One region of the Comamonas sp. SY3 genome, then DNA from elsewhere that is predicted to be linked to it. Evidence: predicted binding sites of a transcription regulator. Region 1 holds the regulator's gene; each other region holds the start of a gene.

Region 1 (5,924 bases):
ACGCCGAAGCCATCATTGCGACCCTCAAGAAGCAGCTGGCCAACTTCAAGATTCCCAAGCGCTGCTTTGTCGTGGCCGAGCTGCCCCGCAACACCATGGGCAAGGTGCAGAAGAACCTGTTGCGCGACCAGTACCAGGGCCTGTTCAAGGGCTAATGCCCTGCAGAGGCGGTTTGGAGCCGCCATGACAAAACCCTCGCTTGTTGCAGCGCATCCGCTGCCGCAAGCGAGGGTTTTTTATCGGGGTTGAAGTTATGCGGCGGTCAGCGCAGCACCAGCACCGGTATCGTCGCATGGGTCAGCACATGCTGGGTTTCGCTGCCCAGCAGCAAACGCTTCAGGCCACGGTAGCCGTGCGAGGCCATCACAATCAGATCGCAGTTTTCCTTCTTGGCCGTCTCCAGCAAGGCTTCGGCAATCAGGTCGGACTTGATCACCAAGGTCTTGATCGGCACGCCCGTTGCGGCCCCTTCGGCCACGACCTTGTCCACCACGCTCTGCGCAGCGCGCTGCCAGCCTTCTTCGATGCGTGCGATGTCATCGGGGTTCTGCATCGTGCTGCCTTCAAAGTAGCTGCGCGGGTAGTTCGGCGAGATATTGACGGCGGTGACGGTGGCATGGCTCAGCTTGGCCAGCGCCAGCGCATGGCGGACCGCTTTCTCGGACAGCTCAGAGCCATCGGTGGCAAGCAGGATATGTTGGTACATGACAGGCTCCTTTCGGGTCAGACTCTGGACAGGGCCACAGGCTGCTGCCTTGCCCTGGTTTCATCTCCAAGCATCGCCGCTTATCGCGCGGAACGATGTCGGATCAGGCCGCGTTCGTGTCTCGGGCCTGCACTTTTCAGGCCGAGCAGGCCTGGGTGTTGATCAGACCCTGGAGCTTGTCGGTGTCGAGAATGCGCACATGGCGCTGCTTGACCTCGATGATGTTCTCCTCGGCAAACTTGGAGAAGGTGCGGCTCACCGTTTCGAGTTTCAGGCCCAGGTAGCTGCCGATTTCCTCGCGGGTCATGCGCAGGATCAGTTCATGCTGCGAAAAGCCCCGGGCGTGCAGCCGCTGCACCAGGTTCAGCAGGAAGGCGGCCAGACGCTCTTCGGCACGCATGCTGCCCAGCAGCAGCATCACGCCGTGCTCGCGCACGATCTCGCGGCTCATGACCTTGTGCACATGGTGCTGCAAGGCGGTCACTTCGCGCGACAGGTCCTCGAGTGTCGAGTAGGGCATCACGCAGACCTCGGCATCTTCCAGCGCAATCGCGTCGCAGGAGTGGCGGTCGTTGACGATGCCGTCCAGGCCGATGATCTCGCCCGCCATCTGAAAACCGGTGACCTGGTCACGCCCGTCTTCTGTGGCGATGCTGGTCTTGAAGAAGCCGGTGCGAATCGCATACAGCGAGGTGAACGTCTCGCCATTGCGGAACAGCGCACTGCCTCGCTTGATCTTGCGACGGGTGGCAACGATCTCGTCGATACGCTCCATTTGTTCGGCCGACAGACCCACGGGCATGCACAGCTCGCGCAGATTGCAGTTGGAGCACGCCACTTTGATGGAGTTGGATGTCATGTATCAATACCCGTGAACAAATATTCGTGTAGGAACGGCGTTCCATGTATGCGCCTATTGTGCGTGCAGGCGCCAAATGGGTTCTTGATGTATATCAAGGACGGGTGGCAAGCCTTGGGGCACATTGGGGGTCCGCAAGGATAAAGCCCATGATTTCCCTGACCCCCGAACTGCTGCGCCGTTTTGACGTCCCCGGCCCCCGTTACACGTCGTATCCTACCGCAGACCGATTTGTTGAAGCCTTTGCTGCGAATGAGTACAAGCAGGCGCTGGTGCAGCGCGGCCACGGCCTGGCTGGGAGATTGGCGCCGCTGTCGTTGTATGTGCATGTGCCGTTCTGTGCCTCGCTGTGCTACTACTGCGCCTGCAACAAGATCATCACCAAGCATGCCGAGCGGGCCGACGAATACCTGGACTACCTGGAGCGCGAGCTGGATCTGCAGCTCGCCCACCTCAGCACCCGGTCCACCATCAGCCAGCTGCACCTGGGCGGGGGCTCGCCGACCTTCCTGAGCGATGCGGGTCTCAGCCGCCTGATGGATATGGTCAAGCAGCGCTTCCATCTGCAGCCGGGCGGCGAGTACTCGATCGAGATCGACCCGCGCACCGTGAGCCGCGAGCGCCTGCTGCACCTCTACCAACTGGGCTTTAACCGCCTGAGCTTTGGCGTGCAGGATTTCGACCCGCTGGTGCAAAAGGCCGTGCACCGCGAGCAGCCCGCCGACCAGGTGTTTGCGCTGGTCGAGCAGGCGCGCGCAATCGGCTTTGAATCCATCAATATTGATCTGATCTATGGTTTGCCGTTGCAAAGCCCGGCCAGCTTCGCCCGCACGATGGAGCAGGTCAATGCGCTGCGGCCTGACCGCATTGCGCTCTACGCCTATGCGCATCTGCCCGAGCGCTTCAAGCCCCAGCGCCGCATCCTGGTGCAGGACTTGCCCAGCCCGGCGGACAAGCTGGCCATGCTGGCCCAAGCGCTGGCCGCGCTGGAGGGTGCCGGCTATGTCTATGTGGGCATGGACCATTTCGCGCTGCCCGAGGATGCGTTGGCGGTGGCCAAGCGCCAGGGCCGCCTGCACCGCAATTTTCAGGGCTATAGCACGCAGCCCGATTGCGATCTGCTGGCACTGGGCGTCTCGGCCATCGGCCGCATCGGCGCCACCTACAGCCAGAATGCCAAGACGCTGGAGGAGTATTACGACCTGATCGACCAGGGCCAGATCCCCGTGGTGCGCGGGCTGGCGCTGACGCGCGATGACCTGCTGCGCCGCGCGGTGATCATGGGTCTGATGTGCCAGGGCAGCCTGGCGATCGAATCGCTGGAGCAGGCCTGGCTGATCGACTTTGCGCAGTACTTTGCCGCCGAGCTGGCCCAGCTGCGCGAGCTGCAGGCGCAGGGCCTGGTGGACGTGCGAGACGATGTGATCAACGTGACCGAGCTGGGCTGGTACTTTGTGCGCGGCGTGGCCATGGTGTTCGACAAGAACCTGCAGGCCGACCGCAACCGCGCGCGCTTCTCGCGCATCATCTAGCCTGCTGTGGCCCGTCTCAGACCTGCCAAGCCGCCAGACTCTTGTAGAGCATGTACAGCGCCAGGCACAGCAGGATGCCGCCAAAGATCTTCTTGAGCTGTGCCACCGGCAGGCGGTGCGCGGCACGGGCACCCAGCGGTGCGGTCAGCACGCTGCAGGTGGCGATGGCGGCCAGGCCCGGCAGCCAGATGTAGCCCAGCGAATGCGGTGGCAGGCCCTGAAGGTGCAGGCCGGCCACCATGAAGCCTGCGACATTGGTGACGGCGATCGGAAAGCCCAGCGCCGAGCTGGTTGCCACCGCGTTGTGCATCGGCACGCTGCACCAGGTCATGAAGGGCACGCTGATGAAGGCGCCCCCGGCACCGACGAGACCCGAGAGGCAGCCAATCACGCCGCCGGCCGCCAGCTGCCCGGCGGTGCCAGGCATCGGGCGCGTCCCTTGGCTGTTGGGCCTGCGGAACATGCGCAGTGCCGAGTAGCCAATGAAAAGGCCGAAGAACAAGCCCAGGTAGCTGCCCTTGAGCACCGCAAAAATGCCCAGGCTGGCCAACAGGCCGCCCAGCACGATGCCAGGGGCCAGGCGTTTGACGAGATCCCAGCGCACGGCACCATGCTGGTGGTGGGCGCGGACGCTGGACATCGATGTGAACACGATGGTCGCCATCGACGTGGCGATCGCCATCTTGATCGCCAGCTCAGGCGCCACGCCCTGGGTGCCCAGGATATAGGTGATGAAGGGCACCAGCACCATGCCGCCGCCGATGCCCAGCAGGCCTGCCAGAAAGCCGCCGATCAATCCCAGCAGGGACAGCGGCAGCAGAACGAGAGGATCAGCCATGGTGCGCAGTAAAAAGGCCACCTGAAACAGGTGGCCTGAAACCCCGCTGTCGCGGAGAGGAGAAGACAGGTTGGGCAGCCTGCCCGAAAAAATCAGGTGTTCGCAGCGGATCCACTGGACCGTCATCCTGAACCGGGGGTTCAGGTGGGCGAGGGCAACCTATCGTTGGGTTCATCTGACGCGAGACGATCACGCTCAATAGGTAATGTACCAAGCCCGTGCTCGTAGAGCATTGGTTCAAGGAACTATAAAGTCCAGCAGGGCTGCGAACGCTTCCATTGTAATCGCTCGCACCTGCTGCACCCGCCAAAATCGCAATTCAATGTGCTGAGATTGGTCAAAAAAGATAGCGTCCTACACAGCTCGTAGAACGCATGGAACGGTATTTTTAGCCAATGCATTGCATGGCGCCAGTATTTGGTGTTAGCGGCTGCTAACACGCTGCTGTCAGGCGCTGGCGGCCAGCGTTTGTACACCCGGGGAGGGAGCGGGAGCCAGTGCCGCATCGAGCCGTTGCAGCACCGATTGCAGACGGGGCTCATCCCAGTCGAGGCTGGCCTGCGCAGCGGCGGCGGGCTGGGTCTGGGCCTCGGCCATTGCAGCCGATTGGGCGGCGGCCTGCGCTTGCAATGCATCGGCCGTCTGGCTCAACTGGCTGTTTTGCACTTGCAGGTCGAGCAGATCAAAGGCCACATTGAGCGCCGCCAGCACGGCAATGCGCTCGCGGCCACGGATCTTGCCCGCGTCGCGGATGCCGCTCATGGCCTCATCCACATGCTTGACGGCGGCCAGCAAGCGTGCCTCCTGGCCTTCGGGGCAGCCCAGCATATAGCTTTGCTGCATGATGTGTACTTCCAGCTGTTTCATCATTCGTCCTGGTCAAAGGTCTTGGGCAGGCGTTCGATCAGTGCGTCCACGCGGGCGCGGGCCGCAGTCAGGCGCGATTGGAGGGAGTCGCGCTCCTGGGTGAGGGTGGTGACCTGCTCTTGCAGTTGGGCGTGGGCGCGTTGCAAAGCCTCATGACGGCTCAGCAGTGCTTCCACCCGCTCAAGCATCAGATCCATAGAAGGCGTAGTGGCCATAGAGAGACAGTCTTCTTAAGTGCGCAATGGGTTTAACGCTAAAATTGTACCCGTTGGTGCTCGCCCCAGTGGTTCACATGGGGGCAGTTCAACGGGAAGCAGGAGCGCTGCTTGTGCCCTACAAGCCTTGCGCAACCTGCGCTGCCCCCGCAACGGTAAGCGATGGTTGGCTTTTGCGCCATCCACAGCCACCACTATGCCACTGAATACCTTGAACAAGTGTTTGGGAAGGCGTGTGCTGTGTCATCGCCAGCCCGGATACCGGCCAACATAGTGGAGGTGCGTGGCCCAGGTGCTGCCACAGCTTCCGTGTTCCCCATTGCCGGCGGGGAGGCTGGCGCGGGGTGGTTCATCGCCAGCTCAGTCCATGTTTTTCTCGCCATTCACGACACGCCGCTGCGCGCGTCCCGTCTGCACGCCCCGTTGCCGGTTGTTCCCCTCCCGCTCCGCCATCGCTTGGGCGGTGAGCGCAGCGCTGCCTTGCGTGGCGCTGTCCGCGCAGGCGCAGCAGCTGCCCTCCGGCCAGGAAACAGCGGGTAAGAACCTGCAGGAGATGGTGGTGACCGCCAACCGCATCGCGCAGCCGCTGTCCGATCTGGTGGCCGATATGTCCATCATCGATGCGCCAACCATCGAGCGCCAGGGCCCGGGCAGTGTCGCCGATGTGCTGGCGCGGGTGCCGGGTATCCAGATCACGCGCAACGGCGGGCCCGGCACGACCACCAGCGTGTTTCTGCGCGGCGCCGATTCGCGCTTCACCGCCGTCTACGTTGACGGCGTGCGCATGGATTCGCAATCGACTGGCGGCGCCTCCTGGCAATCGATTCCGCTGGCGCTGATCGACCGCATCGAAGTACTGCGCGGCCCGGCTGCTGCCGTCTACGGCTCGGACGCCATGGGCGGTGTG
Region 2 (5,924 bases), on a different contig from region 1:
GCCGATCCGCGTGACCCGGCCAGCTTTGGCGCACTGATCGACGACAAGACCAAGGCCGTGTTCATCGAGTCCATCGGCAACCCGCTGGGCAATGTCACCGACATCCGCGCGCTGGCCGATGTGGCCCACCGCCATGGCGTGCCGCTGATCGTCGACAACACCGTGCCATCGCCCTACCTGCTGCGCCCCATCGAGCATGGCGCCGACATCGTCGTGCACTCGCTCACCAAGTACCTCGGCGGCCATGGCACCAGCGTCGGTGGCGCCATTGTCGACAGCGGCACCTTCCCCTGGGCGGAGCACAAGGCGCGTTTCAAGCGCCTCAACGAACCCGATGTGAGCTACCACGGCGTGGTCTATACCGAAGCGCTGGGCCCTGCGGCCTACATCGGCCGCGCGCGCGTGGTGCCGCTGCGCAATATGGGCGCGGCCATCTCGCCGCAGAACGCGTTCCAGATCCTGCAAGGCATCGAAACACTGGCGCTGCGCATGGACCGCATTTGCGAGAACACCCAGAAGATTGCCGAGACCCTGCAAAAGCACCCCAAGGTCGCCTGGGTGCGCTATGCGGGCCTGCCAGACCACCCGGACCATGCCATTCTGCAAAAGCAGTCGGGCGGCCGCGCCTCGGGTATTTTGTCGTTCAGCCTCCAGGCCGCCGATGGCGAAGGCCGTGCCGCAGGCGCCCGCTTTCTGGATGCTTTGCAGCTGTTCACGCGCCTGGTCAATATTGGCGATGCCAAATCACTGGCCACGCACCCGGCCTCGACCACCCACCGCCAGCTCGACAGTGGCGAGCTGGAGAAGGCCGGCGTCAGCGAAGGCATGGTGCGTCTGTCCGTCGGCATCGAGCATGTCGATGACCTGCTGGCCGATCTGGAGCAGGCGCTGGCCAAGGTCTGAGGGGCCGTCGCACGCAAAAAAAGAGCCGCTTGCAACAAGCGGCTCAATCACAGTGCTCTTTGATCCGTGGTCGGCTTCAGACCCCGTTTAGAAGCGGTAGCCCACACCGACACCCAGCAGCCAAGGATCGACCTTGAAGGTTCCCACCTTGGTGCCCGCCGAGCGCACATCGGTCTTGATGTAGACCTTCTTCACATCCACGTTGATCGACCAGTTCTTGTCGAGCATGTAGTCAAAGCCGATCTGCAGTGCGGCGCCAAAGCTGTTCTTCTTGATCGATGGATCGAGCGCGGCCTCAACCGCCGGTGCGAAGTTCACGTTCGAGAAGCGCGTGTAGTTCACACCAGCGCCCAGATAGGGCTTGAACGCGCCCATGTTGGTGAAGTGGTACTGCGCCAGCAGGCTGGGCGGCAGGTGCTTGAGCGTGCCGATCTTGGCGCCGTCAGAGCGCAGGTCGTGCTTTTGCGGGTAGGTCAGCACCAGCTCGGCCGCGATGTTGGGCGTGAAGAAGTAGGTCACATCCACTTCGGGAATGGTCTTGTCATTGATCGACAGACCCAGGCCGGTGGAGTCCTTGTTGGCGCTGTCCAGGTGCACCGCACGCAAACGCACTTGCCAGGGGCTTTGCGCCTCCTGCGCCATCGCGGCGCCCGACGCCATTGCACATACAGCCGCCGCTGCCAACATCATCTTTTTCATCATCATTGCCCTCGCTGCGATCTTGCTCGCATGGATTGAAAAGTAGCTGAAACGAGCCAGCATCTGCATGCCCGGCCAGCGCCAAGCGCCGGATAGGTGGGTGGCAGATCTGCCTGCTGTCCATGCCCTGCATCTTCTTCCTCTGCGCGCCAGGCGGCCCTGACCCAGATCAACGAGACAAAACATGCCATGAAAAAAGGCGGCCCGCTGTTGCGATGCCGCCTTGAGGTCTTACTGCAGCCGCATCCCAACGATGCGGCGCTGCTGCTGGTCAGTGCCCGCGCAGCTTGTGCCAGGCCTCCACCGCCAGCACCACCAGGCCACCAATGGCCGCGCCGACGGCCACATGCACCAGCGTCGGTGCCAGCAGGGCCACCACGCCGCCCATCGGCGTGACCGTGCTCTGCAGCCAGTGCTCGATCGGGCCGATGCCATGCACCAGCAAGCTGCCGCCCACCATGAACATCGCAGCCGTACCCACAATTGACAAACCGCGCATCAGCCAGGGCGTAAAAGCGATCAGGCCCCGGCCAAACGCCTTTGCGGCGGCACTGGTCTTGCGCATCAGCCACATGCCCACATCGTCCATGCGCACAATGCCGGCCACCAGGCCGTAGACAAACACGGTGATCGCCAGCGCCACAGCGACCAACACCACCAACTGCTCGGCAATCGGCTTGCTGGCGACGGTGCCCAGCGCAATCGCCATGATCTCGGCCGACAGAATGAAATCGGTCCGGACGGCACCCGCCACCTTGGCCTTTTCATAGGCCACCGGGTCCATGTTCTTCTCGTTGGCGGCCTTGACCGACGAAGGGGCTACACCCATTTGTGCAGCCTGCTCTGACTCCTTGACGGCGTCATGGGTGTGCTTGGGCTTGTGGAACAGGCTGAGCACCTTCTCCACCCCCTCAAAACACAGGAAAGCGCCGCCAATCATCAACAGCGGCGTGATCAGCCAGGGCGCAAAAGCACTGATCAGCAACGCTGCCGGCACCAGAATGGCCTTGTTCTTCAGTGAGCCCTTGGCCACCGCCCAGACCACCGGCAACTCCCGGTTGGCCTTGACGCCGGTTACCTGCTCGGCATTCAGCGCCAGGTCATCGCCCAGCACCCCCGCCGTCTTTTGCACCGCCACCTTGGTCTGCGTGGCCACATCGTCCAGGATGGCCGTGCTCTTGCCCGCAGCCGTCTTGGTCATCAGCGCCACATCGTCAAGCAAGGTCGCAATATCATCGAGCAACATCAATAAACCAGCACCAGCCATTACGCACTCCCTGTCTAAATTCGGTGGCAAATCATAGCGATTTCACAATGCAATGCCGTCTCAAGCCCCGTAAAACGGTGATTTCTACGTTTTGTTGGAGGTTGTTCACAAAACTTTATGCAGGCCTTGTCAACCACCTCAGCGCGCGGCCCGTTGTACACCCATCTACACCAGAAAGGTGAAAGGACTGAAATGACTGAAGTGTTTGCTATTTGGCCTGAAGACGAACGTGACCGTAAGCGTGCTCCTGCCCGCTTCTGATACCAGCGCAGCTTGCCAGCGGTTGAGCCAGAACTGAAACCCGGCACCCGCAGCGATTGCAGGCTCACTGATCTCTCTCACTTTAGCCCCGCTCTGCGGGGCTTTGTTTTGTCTGGCGCCGTCCTCCTACAGGGCCGCACACCAAAGCCCTCTGCCGTGGCAACCGCAGACGGCCTGCTTTTATACCGCCACCAGGTGCTCGTACAGAATCAGCGAGCCAATCGCGATCAGCACCACGCCACCCACCGCCTCTGCCCAGCGGCCGGTGATATGGCCCAGCACACGGCCCACCATCACCCCCAAGGTCACCATTGCAAAGGTCGCAAAGCCGATGCTCAGCGCGACCACGGTGATGTTCACATCCAGGAAAGCCAGGCCCACGCCAACCGCCATCGCATCAATGCTGGTGGCAAAGCCGGTGGCGACCAGCAGCCAGAAGCCATGGCGCGCCGGGCGGCCCATCTCGGGTTCATCGGCACTTTTGAAAGCGCCCAGCACCATGCGGCCACCCAGAACCAGCAGCAGCACAAAGGCAATCCAGTGGTCCCAGGCCTTCACATAATCGGCAGCGGCGTAGCCCAGCGCCCAGCCCACCAGCGGGGTGATGGCTTCGATGACACCAAAGATCAGGCCGGTGCGCAGCGCCTCGGACCAACGGGGTTTGACAAGGGCAGAGCCTTTGCCAATCGCCGCGGCAAAGGCATCGGTAGACATGGCAAGCGCCAACAGGGAAATGGAAGCAGCATTCATCGGAGGTTCTTCTGGGACAGTCGGGCATGAGCACAACGGCATGCCACCACTGCCCGACCGAGGTCGTGCTGGCATGCCGATGGTCTCGCCAACCGAAGAACGGATGTCTGCGCCACAGCATGCGAAATGCCGAGTATGTTGACGCAGACGCTTCCAGCGCGGAAGCAGGCTACTCCCCAAGGGAGCCCGCAGTCTAAACCTTGCGCAGCGCGTTGCGGCGCATGGCCCCAGAGGCGCCAGGCTCTTTAGAAATGGATCGCATTTCTGCCTGGTGCCCAAGCGTTGGTGCAGCGAAACGGCCGATAGCTACAGGCCGAAACAAGAGCAACCTCATGTACTCGCGCTGCTGCGATGCGCCCTCTGGCAGCGCCGGTAAACGCGTCTCCCAGGCAACAGCAACGGCGCCCTTTCAGGGTTGGCCCTAGTTCATTTTTAGACGCTTTGTATACACTTAATGTATGCATATGTGCACACAAAGCATAGCCATTGAGGCCCCGCTTCTCTGCTGCACATGCCATGCATGGACCCGCGCACATGACGAGACAAATCAGGCCGCCAGGCCGTTACTAAGGCGCACCTGGATGCGCCCGATCCAAGGATGTCAATGACCGATCTTGCAGCAGACCAGAACGCAGGCTTTGCCTTCAACCCCGCCCAGCAGCGGCCCGCGGCCACCACCGATTTGCCCGCTGGTGTATGCCCCTCGCTCTACAACAAGGACCTGGCACCCACCCGGAAAGACAGCCGGTCCTGGGGCGCTTACAGCCTGTTCACGCTGTGGGCCAATGATGTGCACAGCCTGGGCAACTATGCCTTTGCCATCGGCCTGTTTGCGCTGGGCCTGGGCGGCTGGCAGATTCTGACGGCGCTGATGATGGGCGCCGCACTGCTGTTTGTGCTGCTGACCTTGTCGGGCTTCATGGGCCCCAAGACGGGCGTGCCCTTTCCAGTGATGAGCCGCATCAGCTTTGGCACGCGGGGCGCGCAGATCCCGGCGCTGATCCGGGGCGGCGTTGCGATTGCCTGGTTCGGCATCCAGACCTACCTGGCCTCCAAGGTGCTCGATGTGCTGCTGATCACCCTCTTTCCCAGCCTGCAGGCGCTGCTGGCGCACCAGGTGCTGGGCCTGCCGGTGCTGGGCTGGATCAGCTTCAGCCTGCTGTGGGTGGTGCAGACGATGATTGCCTGCTGGGGCATGGAGAGCATCCACAAGTACGAGGCCTTTGCCGGCCCGGTGATTCTGGTGACCTTCATCTCGCTGGCCGGCTGGGTGCTGTACAGCTCGGGCGGCAAGATCCAGTGGACGGCGCCCCAGCCCAGCACCGGAGGGGCGATGTGGGTGCAGATCATGGGTGCGGCCTCGCTGTGGGTCGCCATCTATGGCACCTTTGTGCTCAATTTCTGTGACTTCACCCGGGGCGCCACCTCGCGCAGCGCCGTGGTCAAGGGCAACTTCTGGGGCATCCCCATCAACATGCTGATCTTCGGCCTGATCGTCGTCGTGCTGACCGGCGGCCAACTGGCCATCGATGGCACCCTGATCCTCAGCCCCACCGACATCGTCGAGAAGATCCCCAACAAGCCGCTGCTGATCCTGGCCAGCCTGTCGCTGCTGATCCTGACCATCGCCGTGAACCTGATGGCCAACTTTGTCGCCCCTGCGCTGGCCCTGGCCAACCTGCTGCCGCGCCAGCTCAACTTCCGCCGCGCGGCGCTGGTCAGCGCCATCCTGGGCTTTGTGATCCTGCCGTGGAACCTCTACGATTCGCCGCTGGTGATCCTGTATTTCCTCGGTGGCCTGGGCTCCTTCCTGGGCCCGCTGTTCGGCATCGTGATGGCCGACTACTGGCTGATCCGCAAGGAGCGCGTGCATGTGCCTGCACTGTACAGCGATGACCACCGTGGCCCTTACCATTACCACAACGGCGTCAACCGCCGCGCCATCCAGGCCCTGGTGCCCTCGGCACTGATTGCGCTGCTGTTCGCCTTTCTGCCGGCGCTGGAGTCGGTGTCCCATTTCTCCTGGTTCATTGCAGCCGGGCTC
Region 3 (5,924 bases), on a different contig from region 1:
GCATCTTCGGCCTTGCGGTATTTGCCGGTCAAAAAGCCGGCGGCCAGGCTGTAGAAATTGATGACGCCTACGCCATGCGCAACGCACAGCGGCTGCAGCTCTTTCTCGAACACGGCACGGTCGTAGAGGTTGTAGAGCGGCTGCAGACTCTCATAGCGGGCCAGACCATGCTGTTCGCTGGTCTGCAGCGCCGCTGCCAGCCGTGCAGCGCTGTAGTTGCTGGCACCTACCGCCCGCACCTTGCCTTCGGCGATCAGCTCGCCAAAGGTGCCCATCACATCGGCCAGCGGCACCTGCGCGTCGTCGTCATGCGATTGGTAGAGGTCGATGTAGTCGGTCTGCAGGCGCTGCAGTGAGGCATCGACCGCCTGGCGAATGTACTCCGGGCGCAGGCCGACCTTGCCATCGCCCATGTCCTTGCCGACCTTGGTCGCCAGCACCACTTGCGCGCGTTTGCCCGTGCTGCGCAGCCATTTGCCCAGCACGCGCTCGGACTCGCCACCGCTGTGGCCTGGCGCCCAGCGCGAGTACACGTCAGCGGTATCGACAAAGTTCATGCCGGCATCCAGCCAGGCGTCCAGCAGCCTGAAACTGGTGGCCTCGTCGGCCGTCCAGCCAAATACATTGCCACCCAGGCACAGAGAAGAGACCTGCAGCGGGGATCGACCAAGAGAGCGCAGCGGTGTTGTCATGGTTTCAAGAGGCGTAGGTGCCCAGCAGGGCGGAGCAGACATTATGCGGCGCGGGCAACGGGCCCGGCCACCATTTGATGCAGCGCAAACCCCGCGCAACCACCGCAGGGCGCTGCTGCGCAACCGGGTGCGCGTCCGTTTGCCGGGGCATGCGTTTTAGAGTAAGTTATGCATGGAACAACTAAAAGGAGTGACACTATGTTCAAACATATTCTGGTGCCGGTCGATGGGTCTGCCACCTCCATGCTCGCAGTCAACAAGGCCGCCGGTCTTGCCAAGGCCTTTGGCAGCCAGGTCACGGCGGTCTATGTGATCGATCCTTATCCCTTTACCGGCGTGGGCGCCGACTTTGCCTATGGCCAGGCGCAGTACCTGTCGGCCGCCACGGCCGATGCGCACACCGCGCTCGACGCCGTCAAATCCGCGATGGAGCAAGCGGGCATCCCCGTCGACACCGTGATGGGCGAAGGCCACTCCGTACACGACGGTGTGATGGAAGCCGTCAAAACCACCGGTGCCGACCTGATCGTCATGGGGTCGCATGGCCGCAAGGGCCTGGAAAAGCTGGTGCTGGGCAGCGTGACCCAGCGGGTGCTGAGCGACAGCCTGATCCCGGTGCTGGTCGTGCGCCAGTAAGACCGCGCGCGCCGCCCGGCGACAGGGATGGCGCGAACCGGGCCCCATGCGCGTGCCACGGGATGCCAGCGGGCAGTGCTGCGGCGCTGCCCAAAGTTGTGTAGCACGCAATGCTTTTGAGACCGCCGTAAGCTCGCCCGCTTGACGGAGTTTTACATGCAGTCCTTTCCCCCTCCCTATTGCGATGCCGACACAGTAGACGGCACCTTGCGCGCCTATGGTTATGCGGTGCTGAGCCCCGCAGCGGTTGCACAGTGGGCCGCCTGCCAGCCAGAGGAGCTGGCGGCGCTCAGCGGCCACTGGGAGGCAATGCCCCACGATGCGTACCTCAAGGATGGCGGCCGGTACCGCAAGCGCCGCCATTCCTGCTATGTGGTGCAGGATGACCAGGTGCAGGCGGTGGCCCACCGTGCCCACTGGCAGCCGGTGGAATACAACGCCTTGCATGGCGGCATGCAGCGCTGGTTTGAACCGGTGACGGACACCACGCAGGCGCTGCCGGCATGGAGCCAGATCATGCGGGCGCTGGGGCACACGGCGCAGGCGCTGTTTCCCAGCGCTGAACATGCGCGTTGGTACACCGAGGCCCACCAGTTCCGCATCGACACCGCCGAAGGCATTGGCCGGCCCACCCCCGAAGGCGCGCACCGCGATGGCGTGGACCTGGTGGCGGTGTTTCTGGTGGCACGCGAAGGCATCAAAGGCGGGGAGACCCGGGTGTTTGATGCGCAGGGCCCGCAAGGCCTGCGCTTTACGTTGACGGAGCCCTGGTCGCTGATGCTGCTCGATGATGCCCGCATGATCCATGAGAGCACGCCGATCCAGCCCCTGGGCGAGGCTGCCGGCCACCGCGACACGCTGGTGGTGACCCTGCGGCGCGAGGCATTCCAGGGCGACGGCGCCTGAGCGCCTGCATCGCCGTGGGCCACTGGGCGTGGCCACAAAAAAAGGGCACCTGCAAGGTGCCCTTGTCGTGCCGAAGCCTTCGGGTTACTGGATGGTCGCGCCGGAGGCTTCGACGATGGCCTTGGCATCCTGGAAGTCTTTGTGGAAGAACTTGTCAAAGTCAGACACCGACATGGCTTGCGGCTCGGCGCCCTGGGCCAGGATGGAATCCTGCACTTCCTTCTGGCCCAGCAGCTTGTTCACCTCGGTGTTGAGCTTGCTGACGATGGGGGCGGGCAGGTTCTTGGGGCCAAACAGGCCATACCAGGTGCTCACATCAAAGCCTTTCATGCCCAGCTCGGCGACGGTGGGCACATCCGGCAGCGACGTGCTGCGCTTGGCCGAGGTGACGGCCAGCGGACGCAGTTTGCCAGCCTTGATCTGACCGATGGCCGAGGGCACCGAAGAGACCAGCAGGTCGACATTGCCGGACAAGGTGTCGAGCAGCGCGGGGTTGGAGCCCTTGTAAGGCACATGGGTCAGCTTGACGCCGGCCGCCTTCTCAAACAGCACGCCGGCGATGTGGATGCTCGTGCCATTGCCGGGAGAGCCGTAGGTGATCTTGCCGGGATCGGCCTTGGCTGCGGCGATCACATCGTTCAAGGTCTTGAATTTGCTGTTTTCCGACGTGGCGATGATCACCGGCGAATAGGCCACATGGGCAATGGGCGTCAGGTCCTTGCCGGGGTTCCAGGGCAGGCCCTTGTACAGGTAGTAGCCCAGCACCACATTGTCCTTCTGGCCCATGACGATGTCATAGCCGCTGGGCTGGGCCTTGGCCACTTCGCTGATACCGATGGTGCCGCCGGCGCCCGCACGGTTGTCCGCCACCACGGTCCAGTGGTTCTGCTCGCTGAGCTTTTGTGCAATGATGCGCGCGAGGATATCGGTGCCGCCGCCTGGCGGAAAGGGCACGACCATGCGTACGGGCTTGCTGCCGGGGTAGTCTGCCCCCGGGCCCTGGGCCATGGCACCCGATGCTGCACCCACCGTAAGGGCCACGGCGGCGCATTGCAGAATCTGTTTCATCATTGTGTTGTCTCCTTGAGAGTGACACCTTCGCATGGCTTTCGCAGAGGCGGCCAAGGAGGTAGTTGCATAAACGGTCAAAGGGGTGATGATGCATGCCATCACGCCAGGTGGCATATTCTAGGGGCTGTGGTGTTGGGCGATGTTGCGCAGGCAGGTTGCAGCATGCAAAACATGACAAGCGGCTGACAGCCCCGCCTTGGGCGTATGCAGATGACAACAGTGACAACAGAAGGATCGACTATGAAAGCAAAACTCGTGGGGGCGCTGGCCTCGGTGGTCATGGGCTGTGCGGCCTTGGTCAGCCTGCCCAGCCATGCGGCGCTGGCCGTTGGCGCCCAGGCGCCGCTCTTCAGCACCCAGTCGGCATTGGCCGGCAAGGTGCAGCGTTTTGACATGGCCGACGCCTTGAAGCGCGGCCCCGTGGTCCTGTACTTCTTCCCCAAGGCCTTCAGCCAGGGCTGCACCATCGAGGCCCATGCGTTTGCCGAAGCCACGCCTGCTTTTGCGGCATCCGGTGCCCAGGTCGTCGGCATCTCGCACGATGACATCGCGACGATGCAGCGCTTCTCCAGCGAAGCCTGCCGCGACCAGTTCAGCGTTGCGTCCGATCCCGATGCCAAGGCCATCAAGGCCTATGACGCGGGCTCGGCCGCACGGCCCGGAACGGCATCGCGCATTTCCTATGTAATCGCTCCGGACGGCAAGGTGATCTATGCGCATGAGGGCAGCGATCCGCTCGAACACGTGCAGCAGACCTTGAAGGCGGTGCAGGACTGGAAAGCGCGCCAGAAGTCCTGAGCTGCTGCAGCAGCGGGCGGCGGCCATGCTTGGCGCTGCCGGCATGCTGCTGAACACTGCCCATGCTGGCATCTATCGCCTATGATCGCCTGATGCTGGCAAGTCTGCTCCAACCCCAATGGCCCCACCGGACCTGGCGCACCGCGCGCCGCTGGGCGGTGGCCTGGTGGCGCATTTTCTATCTGGGCGCCGTGGTGCTGGTGATGCTGATGTCACCCAGCAGCTATGGCCCGCAGACGCGCGCGCGCCTGATGCGCCGCATGTATGTCGACACGGCGCCCATCCTGCTGGGCTTTACCGCACTGGCCGCGTTGCTGTGCCTGGTGGTGGCGCGCATCGTCTTTGTTACCGCGACCAGCTATGGCCTCTCGCGCGTGGCCGTCGAGATGGTCATCCGCGTGCTGGTGCTGGAGCTGATTCCGCTGACGGCCGCGCTGTTTGTGGCGATGCGCTGTTCCATCCCTGCGGGGGCCTCCTTGGCCAAGATGCGCGAGGACGGGCATTTTGAGCGTCTGCGCCAACACGGCTATGACCCCGTACGCACCGAGATGCTGCCGCTGGTGGTGGCCAGCATGTATGCCTCGATCACGTTGGCGGCCTTGTCCTGCGTGGTGTCGCTGGTCATGGTGTATTTCAGCGTTTATGGGCTCAGCTGGGTCGGGTTTGATCTCTACACGCGCATGTTTGCCAGTGTATTCACACCGATGGTGACCTGGCTGTTTGGGCTCAAGACCGTGCTGTTCGGACTGGCCGTGGCATTGATCCCCACCGCATCGGCCATGTACCGGCCTTACGGCATGGACCGCAACGAGACCCTGGGCCCCGCATCCGACCTCAGCGGTCTGGCGCGCATGTTTGCGGTGCTGCTGCTCATTGAGGTCGGGTCGCTGCTGGGGAACTACTACTAGCGAATCACCCGGCCGGCCGCCGCGCGTGGCAGCAGTGGCCCAGCCCTAGCGCGCAAAGCGCCCAGGCCTACCAGATCAGCCACCGCCAGCGGTTTGCTTTTGTGTACGACCCGCAGCAGGTCTTCGTCGTACAGATCTGCATCGTCCTGCGGCGCGCGTCCAACATGCAGCGCCACCGCGTTTGACAAAGCCGGGCCTCCGGGTGGCAGAAGGCGCATGCGCAGGCCTTTTTGAGGCCGGTCAGCGCCCGGGTGGCGCAACATTTAAAATACACCATTGCCTGCATGAGTCCCTGCCTCAACTGCACGCCACCCCTTCTTGGGCCATGCCTTGGCCGCGCAACCACCATGACTGAATCTCTCTCCCACAGCCCTTGGCGCATGTCCGTCGCGCCGATGATGGACTGGACTGACCGCCATTGCCGCTATTTTCACCGTCTGCTGACCCGCCAGACCTTGCTCTATACCGAGATGGTGACCACGGGCGCGCTGATCCATGGGGATGTGGCGCGGCATCTGCGCTTTTCTGCGCAGGAGCACCCGGTCGCGTTGCAACTGGGCGGCAGTGAGCCGGCGGACCTGGCCCAGTGCGCCCAACTGGCGCAGGATTGGGGCTATGACGAGGTCAACCTGAACTGCGGCTGCCCCAGCGAACGCGTGCAGCGCGGAGCCTTTGGCGCCTGCCTGATGAACGAGAAGGAGCTGGTCGCCGATGGCGTCAAGGCCATGCGGGATGTGGTGGACATCCCCGTGACGGTGAAGCACCGCATTGGCATCGACAAGAACGAAAGCTATGACTTTGTGCGCGACTTCATCGGAACGGTCGCCGATGCGGGTTGCGAGGTGTTCGTCGTGCATGCCCGCAATGCCTGGCTCAAGGGGCTCTCGCCCAAGGAGAACCGCGAGATCCCACC

What was found. Region 1 encodes FNR, which switches genes on or off when oxygen is low (the NO sensors DNR and NnrR bind a similar motif). Its sites were predicted from a motif close to TTGATNNNNATCAA; they were not measured.
Region 2: a site for FNR is predicted at 1,762-1,775, ahead of ACCQ08_RS22200 (OmpW family protein). Genes of this name have one in related genera too.
Region 3: a site for FNR is predicted at 767-780, ahead of ACCQ08_RS04080 (universal stress protein). Genes of this name have one in related genera too.

Annotation. Positions count from the first base shown of each region.
Region 1 covers NZ_JBGTYN010000001.1:467,329-473,252, reverse strand. Annotated here, with positions in the region: gene ACCQ08_RS02100 (malonyl-CoA synthase) at 1-155, shown strand, start outside; gene ACCQ08_RS02095 (universal stress protein) at 263-706, opposite strand; gene fnr (fumarate/nitrate reduction transcriptional regulator Fnr) at 843-1,565, opposite strand; gene hemN (oxygen-independent coproporphyrinogen III oxidase) at 1,715-3,097, shown strand; gene ACCQ08_RS02080 (sulfite exporter TauE/SafE family protein) at 3,114-3,935, opposite strand; gene ACCQ08_RS02075 (cell division protein ZapA) at 4,383-4,802, opposite strand; gene ACCQ08_RS02070 (hypothetical protein) at 4,802-5,017, opposite strand; cobalamin riboswitch at 5,055-5,302, shown strand; gene ACCQ08_RS02065 (TonB-dependent receptor domain-containing protein) at 5,385-5,924, shown strand, end outside.
Region 2 covers NZ_JBGTYN010000025.1:28,708-34,631, reverse strand. Annotated here, with positions in the region: gene ACCQ08_RS22205 (O-acetylhomoserine aminocarboxypropyltransferase/cysteine synthase family protein) at 1-903, shown strand, start outside; gene ACCQ08_RS22200 (OmpW family protein) at 991-1,602, opposite strand; gene ACCQ08_RS22195 (DUF808 domain-containing protein) at 1,874-2,869, opposite strand; gene mntP (manganese efflux pump MntP) at 3,311-3,880, opposite strand; yybP-ykoY riboswitch at 3,898-4,063, opposite strand; gene ACCQ08_RS22185 (NCS1 family nucleobase:cation symporter-1) at 4,485-5,924, shown strand, end outside.
Region 3 covers NZ_JBGTYN010000002.1:223,049-228,972, reverse strand. Annotated here, with positions in the region: gene ACCQ08_RS04085 (aldo/keto reductase) at 1-692, opposite strand, end outside; gene ACCQ08_RS04080 (universal stress protein) at 891-1,328, shown strand; gene ACCQ08_RS04075 (2OG-Fe dioxygenase family protein) at 1,485-2,234, shown strand; gene ACCQ08_RS04070 (tripartite tricarboxylate transporter substrate binding protein) at 2,319-3,305, opposite strand; gene ACCQ08_RS04065 (peroxiredoxin) at 3,546-4,103, shown strand; gene ACCQ08_RS04060 (ABC transporter permease) at 4,196-5,011, shown strand; gene dusA (tRNA dihydrouridine(20/20a) synthase DusA) at 5,359-5,924, shown strand, end outside.